DNA from 3 places in the Bacillus sp. DU-106 genome. Region 2 is predicted to be linked to each of the others. Evidence: riboswitches for the same ligand, from Rfam matches in the RefSeq annotation. Region 2 holds a riboswitch; each other region holds the start of a gene.
The links. Region 2 has a riboswitch for S-adenosylmethionine ahead of mtnW (2,3-diketo-5-methylthiopentyl-1-phosphate enolase). Riboswitches for the same ligand answer to the same signal wherever they lie in the genome.

Region 1 (2,274 bases), 1.7 Mb from region 2:
AAATTCTTGCGTGCTTATTACATTTGCATATACGCCATTTAAACTAGCTAAAATTGTATTGTGAATGTAAACAGCTGGTATAGTAGCGTTCTTAAAAGACAGGTCTTTTGTAGCACAAGCATCATGTATAACGGTACATTGAAAGCCAAAATCGAATGCAGCCCTTACTGTAGCATCGATACACATATGAGTCATCATCCCACATACAACGACATGTTCAATATTTAAACGTTTTAATTGCTCTAGAAGATTAGTTTCTCGGAAGCTATTTGGATAATGTTTGACTATAACTGTTTCTTCTCTAAGTGGACGTACGCTTTCGTGAATATGTACACCTTCTGTATTAGGTAGGAAAAAAGTAGCGTCATCTTTTATAGCTACGTGTTGGATATGAAAAATAGGTTCGCTGTTTGTTCTAAAGTGTTGTAATAACTGATTAGCATATTCGCTTGCTTCTACTGGATTACGCAATTCCATCTTTCCATTTGGAAAATAATCGTTTTGAATATCGATGAGTAAAAGAGCTGTTTTCATATATTTATCTTCCTCCGAGTTTCATATTCAAATAAATTTATTCAATTCGTAGAGAAGATTCTCCTGTTTAAAAATATGAGGAAGAAGAATTTTAAATAACCTTGAAAGTTACTATTTTCTCATGAATTTTCATCTGAAAATTTTAATAAAGGAATAATTAATATTTTTCTAAAAAATGTATTGACTCTTATTATTCTGAGTTCTATAATGAGAATTAATTAAACGACAATTAAATCGATACATTCTTATCCAGAGAGGTGGAGGGACTGGCCCTACGATACCTCAGCAACGGGTTTTTTTAATACCGTGCTAACTCCAGCAAGCCATATAAAGGCTTGGAAGATGAGAAGATGTGAACGAGTACATATAAGTGCTCTCCTTCTTATCTTTATGGTTGATAAGAAGGAGAGCACTTTTTATTTTACCTCGAAAGCTCTGCTTCAAGTTTTTACAGCATATAGGAGGGGAAAAAATGATTTCTTTTAACAATGTAAGTAAAGTGTATGAATCAGCTGGGCAATCTGTTCATGCGGTGGAGGATGTAACATTATCAGTTGAGAAAGGCGAAATTTTTGGCATTATTGGTTTTAGTGGCGCTGGAAAGAGTACGTTATTACGCTTAGTAAATATGTTAGAGAGACCGACGGCAGGAACGATTTCAATAGATGATAAAGATATTACATCATTATCGACGAAAGAATTACGTAAACTGAGACAAAGAATCGGAATGATTTTCCAAAGTTTTAATTTATTTAATTCAAGAACAGTATTTGGAAATATTGCTTATCCATTAAAGTTAGCGAAAGTACCAAAGAATGAGATAAAAGAAAGAGTAAATGAACTGCTGAAGTTTGTAGGGTTAGAAGATAAAGCAAACTATTACCCAGAGCAGCTATCAGGTGGACAAAAGCAGCGTGTGGGCATTGCTAGAGCACTTGCGACATCGCCAGATATTCTTATATGTGATGAGGCAACATCAGCCTTAGATCCAGAAACAACGACAGAAATTCTAAACTTATTAAAGAAAGTAAATAGAGAATACAATTTAACAATTCTTCTTATTACACATGAAATGCATGTTGTGAAAGAAATTTGTCACCGTGTAGCTGTAATGGAGAAGGGAAAAGTTATTGAAGAAGGAAAACTGTTTGATGTTTTCACGCAACCAAAAACAAAGACGACTCAAAACTTTGTACGTTCTGTCATTAATGATCATTTACCGGAAAGTGTTCTAGCGAAAATTCAAAATGGTGGTCAAATTTATCGTCTAACATTTACTGGTGAGGAGACAGGACAGCCGGTACTATCATATATCGCAAAAAACTATAACGTCGATGTAAATGTACTGTACGGAAATATTATTGAACTTCAAAATGTGCTATTTGGAAATCTTCTTGTAGAGTTGCAAGGGGAGCAGAGGGAAATTCAAAAAGCATTACAACATCTAAGACTGCAAGTGCAGCTGAAGGAGGTAGAAGCTCATGCGAGTTGATTGGAGTATATTTTGGCCGCGCATACTAGATGCGACGGGGGATACCCTCTTAATGGTAATTGTAACCCTTATATTTGCTACAATTCTTGGTATACCGCTAGGTTTACTTTTATATGTAACGAGAAAAGGAAACTTTTTAGAAAATAAATGGGTCTTTTCTATTCTTAACATCATAATTAATACAATTCGTCCGGTACCATTCATTATCTTTTTAGTAGCGTTAAGTCCACTAACGAGAAGTGTTATCG
Region 2 (2,274 bases):
TGTAACAACTTTCAAAAGAGGTGGAAAGTATGAAATTATTTCAACCTTCTGAGATAGTAACATCATTGCCAACACAATTTTTCGCTTCACTTGTTGCAAAAGTTAACAAAGTCGTTGCAGCTGGTCACGATGTTATTAATCTAGGTCAAGGTAATCCAGATCAACCAACACCGCAGCATATCGTAAAAGCTTTACAAGATGCTGCCGAAAAGACCATTCATCATAAATATCCGCCATTTCGCGGACATGAAAGCTTAAAGGAAGCCGTGGCTACATTCTATAAACGTGAATATGGCGTCGAATTAAACCCAAAAACTGAAGTTGCTATTTTGTTTGGTGGGAAGGCTGGACTAGTAGAATTACCGATTTGTTTTACAAATCCTGGTGATACGATTCTCGTTCCGGATCCAGGTTATCCAGATTATTTATCCGGGGTTGCTTTAGCAAAAGCACAATTTGAAAGAATGCCACTTATTGCAGAAAATAACTTTTTACCAGATTATACGAACATTGATGACTCTATTGCAGAGCGTGCAAAATTAATGTTTTTAAACTATCCAAATAATCCTACCGGTGCTACTGCATCAAAAGATTTTTTTGATGCAACCATTCACTTTGCTAATAAACATAATATATTAGTTGTTCACGATTTTGCTTATGGCGCTATCGGATTTGATGGTCAAAAACCTGTTAGTTTCTTGCAAGCAGATGGTGCGAAAAATATAGGAATTGAAATTTACACATTATCAAAAACTTTCAATATGGCTGGCTGGCGCATCGCTTTTGCTGTAGGGAATGAAAGTGTGATTGAAACAATTAACCTATTACAAGATCATATGTATGTTAGTATATTCGGTGCAGTTCAAGATGCTGCTCGAGAAGCGCTATTAAGTTCACAGTCTTGTGTAATAGACCTTGTAAATAGTTACGAATCTCGAAGAAACGCTCTTATTTCAGCCTGTCACTCAATTGGTTGGAATGTAGACATTCCAACAGGATCATTCTTTGCATGGCTTCCCGTTCCAAAAGGATATACCTCTGAGCAATTTTCTAATATTTTACTAGAAAAAGCACATGTCGCAGTTGCTCCTGGTGTTGGATTTGGTGAGCATGGCGAAGGGTATGTCCGTGTTGGTCTCTTACATACAGAAGATAGATTACGAGAAGCCATTAATCGAATTGATAAATTAAATTTTTTCAAAAAGTAATTGACAACACGAAAAATATCTGACAAAATTCAGTTATCTTAAAAATTTAAACATTTCTAAATACTTCTTATCAAGAGCAGGTGGAGGGACGAGCCCGACGAAACCCGGCAACCGATCTACAATTGTAGACACGGTGCTAATTCTCGCAGCATTACGCTGACAGATAAGGAGCTGGTTGTAAAAAAACCTCTCCTTAGCTGAGAGGTTTTTTTATTTAACTAGGAGGTTATAACAATGAGCGGAATTATAGCGACGTATTTAATCCATGATGATTCACATAACTTAGAAAAAAAAGCTGAGCAAATTGCACTCGGTTTAACAATTGGCTCTTGGACTCATTTGCCACACTTATTGCAAGAACAATTAAAGCAGCATAAAGGCAACGTCATTCATGTTGAGGAATTAGCTGAACATGAACATACCAATTCGTATTTACGTAAAAAAGTAAAACGCGGAATTATTAAAATCGAATATCCGCTATTAAACTTCAGTCCAGATTTACCAGCGATTTTAACGACTACATTTGGAAAGCTATCACTTGATGGCGAAGTAAAATTAATTGACTTAACTTTTTCAGACGAGTTAAAAAAACATTTTCCTGGTCCAAAATTCGGGATAGATGGTATTCGAAATCTTTTACAAGTGCATGATCGTCCCCTTTTAATGAGTATTTTTAAAGGAATGATTGGACGAAACATTGGGTATTTAAAAACGCAATTACGCGATCAAGCAATTGGTGGTGTAGATATAGTAAAAGATGATGAAATATTATTTGAAAATGCATTAACACCACTTACGAAACGCATTGTATCTGGAAAAGAAGTTTTACAATCTGTATATGAAACATACGGACATAAAACGTTATATGCCGTAAATTTAACAGGACGAACTTTTGATTTAAAAGAAAATGCTAAACGTGCAGTGCAAGCTGGAGCTGATATTCTATTATTTAACGTATTTGCTTACGGACTAGATGTACTACAATCACTTGCAGAAGATGATGAAATCCCAGTTCCTATTATGGCACATCCTGCTGTAAGTGGTGCTTATTCAGCATCCAAGTTAT
Region 3 (2,274 bases), 2.1 Mb from region 2:
TGCTATCATTTACATCTTTCCGTACAAAATTAATGGAAGCAATTCCTGAAAACTTAAAACATGCAATTACTGCTGGTATCGGGCTATTTATCGCCTTTATCGGTTTACGTTTAACAGGTATCGTTACAAAAAATGATGCAAACTTAGTTGGACTTGGTGATCTTCACTCTGCTCCAGTACTACTAGCATTAGCTGGACTTGGAATTACAATTGTCCTTATGTCTTTAAATGTAAATGGCGCACTATTTATCGGGATGCTATTAACTGGTATTATCGCTTTCTTCACGGGACAATTATCATTCTCAAACGGTGTTACATCAATGCCTGGTTTACCAGAAGGAATTATCGTTTCAAATCCAATTACTGCTGTATCTGACGTAATTAACTACGGATTATACGGCGTTGTATTCTCATTCTTCCTTGTTACACTATTCGATACAACAGGTACATTACTTGGCGTTGCACAACAAGGTGGATTTATGAAAGACGGAAAGCTTCCAAAAGCAGGACGAGCTCTTCTATCTGACTCATTCTCAGCAACTATTGGTTCTATGTTCGGAACGACACCATCAACAGCTTACATTGAATCATCTGCTGGTGTTGCAGCTGGTGGTCGTACTGGTTTAACAACTGTTACAGTAGCGGTTCTATTCGCACTAGCAGCATTCTTCGGCCCATTAGTAAGTGCTGTTTCTGGTGTATCAGCTATTACTGCACCCTCATTAATTATCGTTGGTAGTCTTATGATGGGTTCAGTTCGCCACATCGATTGGGACGCATTTGATGAAGCATTCCCAGCATTCTTAGTAATCTTAAGCATGCCACTTACATCAAGTATCGCAACAGGTATCGCACTTGGATTTATTTCATACCCACTTATGAAAGTGGCAAAAGGTAAATTCCGTGCTGTTCACCCACTTGTATATGTATTTGGAATTTTGTTTGCTTATCAATTGATATTCTTACCACATTAAAATCCCTCTTCCTGAGGGATTTTTTTATAAATACTGTTTGACAATACCATTCGTTTGTGGAATAATTCAAAATAGTTAAATATCGGATGTCTTATCAAGAGCAGGTGGAGGGATGAGCCCTACGAAGCCCGGCAACCGACCCATTTATGGGCACGGTGCTAATTCTTACAACACATTGTGTTGAAAGATAAGAGTAATATGATAAGGCGTCTTTTCTATATGAAAAGGCGTTTTTTATTTTCACTCCCTCCTCTCTCTTTTTAGTTTAGGAGGGATTTTTTTATGAAAAAATTATGTTCCATCGTACTTATTTTTCTCTTATTTACATTAGCAGCTTGTACAAATGAACAAGATACTATCTCTTCACAAAAGCAACAAACTGTGAGAAAGGCGACTACAACGGTAGAAAATCAATTACAAACAGAAATTCCAAGCCAAATGAAGAAGCCATTAAAAATCGCATTAATTATGCAAATGTCCATCGGAACTTTTTCCTCTCAATATATTGAGGGTGTCAAAAAACAAGTTGAGCTATTTGGCGGCAGTGTACAAGTCTACAATTCTGATAACGATTTAGCAAAAATGGCTGCAAATTTAGATACTGCTATTAATTCAAAAGTGGATGGTATTTTAATTGATCATGGCCGTTCTGAAGCACTAAAACCTGGAGTAGAAAAAGCGTTACAAGCGAACATTCCCGTAGTTGCGTTCGATAACGATCTACGCTTGCCAGGTGTGACAATTATTGATCAAGATGACTATAGTCTTGCATGGAAATCATTAAAAACATTAGCGGAAGATTTGAATGGACAAGGAAATATCGCAGTTGTATGGGTCGGCGGATTTGCTCCAATGGAACGTCGCAATGTTATCATTGATGCTTTTTATAAACGGTATCCAAATATAAAAGAAATCGCAAGATTCGGTACTGCTAGTAATAACACGCCACTCGATACACAAACACAAGTAGAAGCTTTACTAAAGAAATATCCGAAAAAAGGCGATTTACAAGCTATTTTCGCTTCGTGGGATGAGTTTGCTAAAGGGACTGTTAAAGCACTTGAACAAGCTGGTCGTACAGATATAAAAGTATATGGCATTGACTTAAGTAATGAGGATTTACAACTCATGCAAAAAGAAAACTCACCTTGGACTGCTACAGCTGCAACTGATCCAGCTGAAGTAGGTAAGGTTCAAGTACGATTTTTATACAAAAAAATTGCTGGTGAACAAACGCCAGATATTTATTCACTAGAACCTTATTTAGTAAAGAAAAATAGTTTACCAAAAGAAAATATAA

Region 1: it holds a riboswitch for S-adenosylmethionine, as region 2 does, so the genes downstream of both, C3Y97_RS01840 (methionine ABC transporter ATP-binding protein) here and mtnW (2,3-diketo-5-methylthiopentyl-1-phosphate enolase) in region 2, are expected to answer to the same signal.
Region 3: it holds a riboswitch for S-adenosylmethionine, as region 2 does, so the genes downstream of both, C3Y97_RS03990 (sugar ABC transporter substrate-binding protein) here and mtnW (2,3-diketo-5-methylthiopentyl-1-phosphate enolase) in region 2, are expected to answer to the same signal.

Annotation. Positions count from the first base shown of each region.
Region 1 covers NZ_CP026607.1:333,194-335,467, forward strand. The annotation lists partial or broken gene C3Y97_RS01835 (cysteine hydrolase family protein) at 1-534, opposite strand, end outside; SAM riboswitch class I at 777-883, shown strand; gene C3Y97_RS01840 (methionine ABC transporter ATP-binding protein) at 1,007-2,026, shown strand; gene C3Y97_RS01845 (methionine ABC transporter permease) at 2,016-2,274, shown strand, end outside.
Region 2 covers NZ_CP026607.1:4,045,336-4,047,609, forward strand. The annotation lists gene C3Y97_RS20390 (carbon-nitrogen family hydrolase) at 1-15, opposite strand, end outside; gene C3Y97_RS20395 (pyridoxal phosphate-dependent aminotransferase) at 30-1,208, shown strand; SAM riboswitch class I at 1,273-1,378, shown strand; gene mtnW (2,3-diketo-5-methylthiopentyl-1-phosphate enolase) at 1,443-2,274, shown strand, end outside.
Region 3 covers NZ_CP026607.1:764,514-766,787, reverse strand. The annotation lists gene C3Y97_RS03995 (NCS2 family permease) at 1-974, shown strand, start outside; SAM riboswitch class I at 1,063-1,168, shown strand; gene C3Y97_RS03990 (sugar ABC transporter substrate-binding protein) at 1,257-2,274, shown strand, end outside.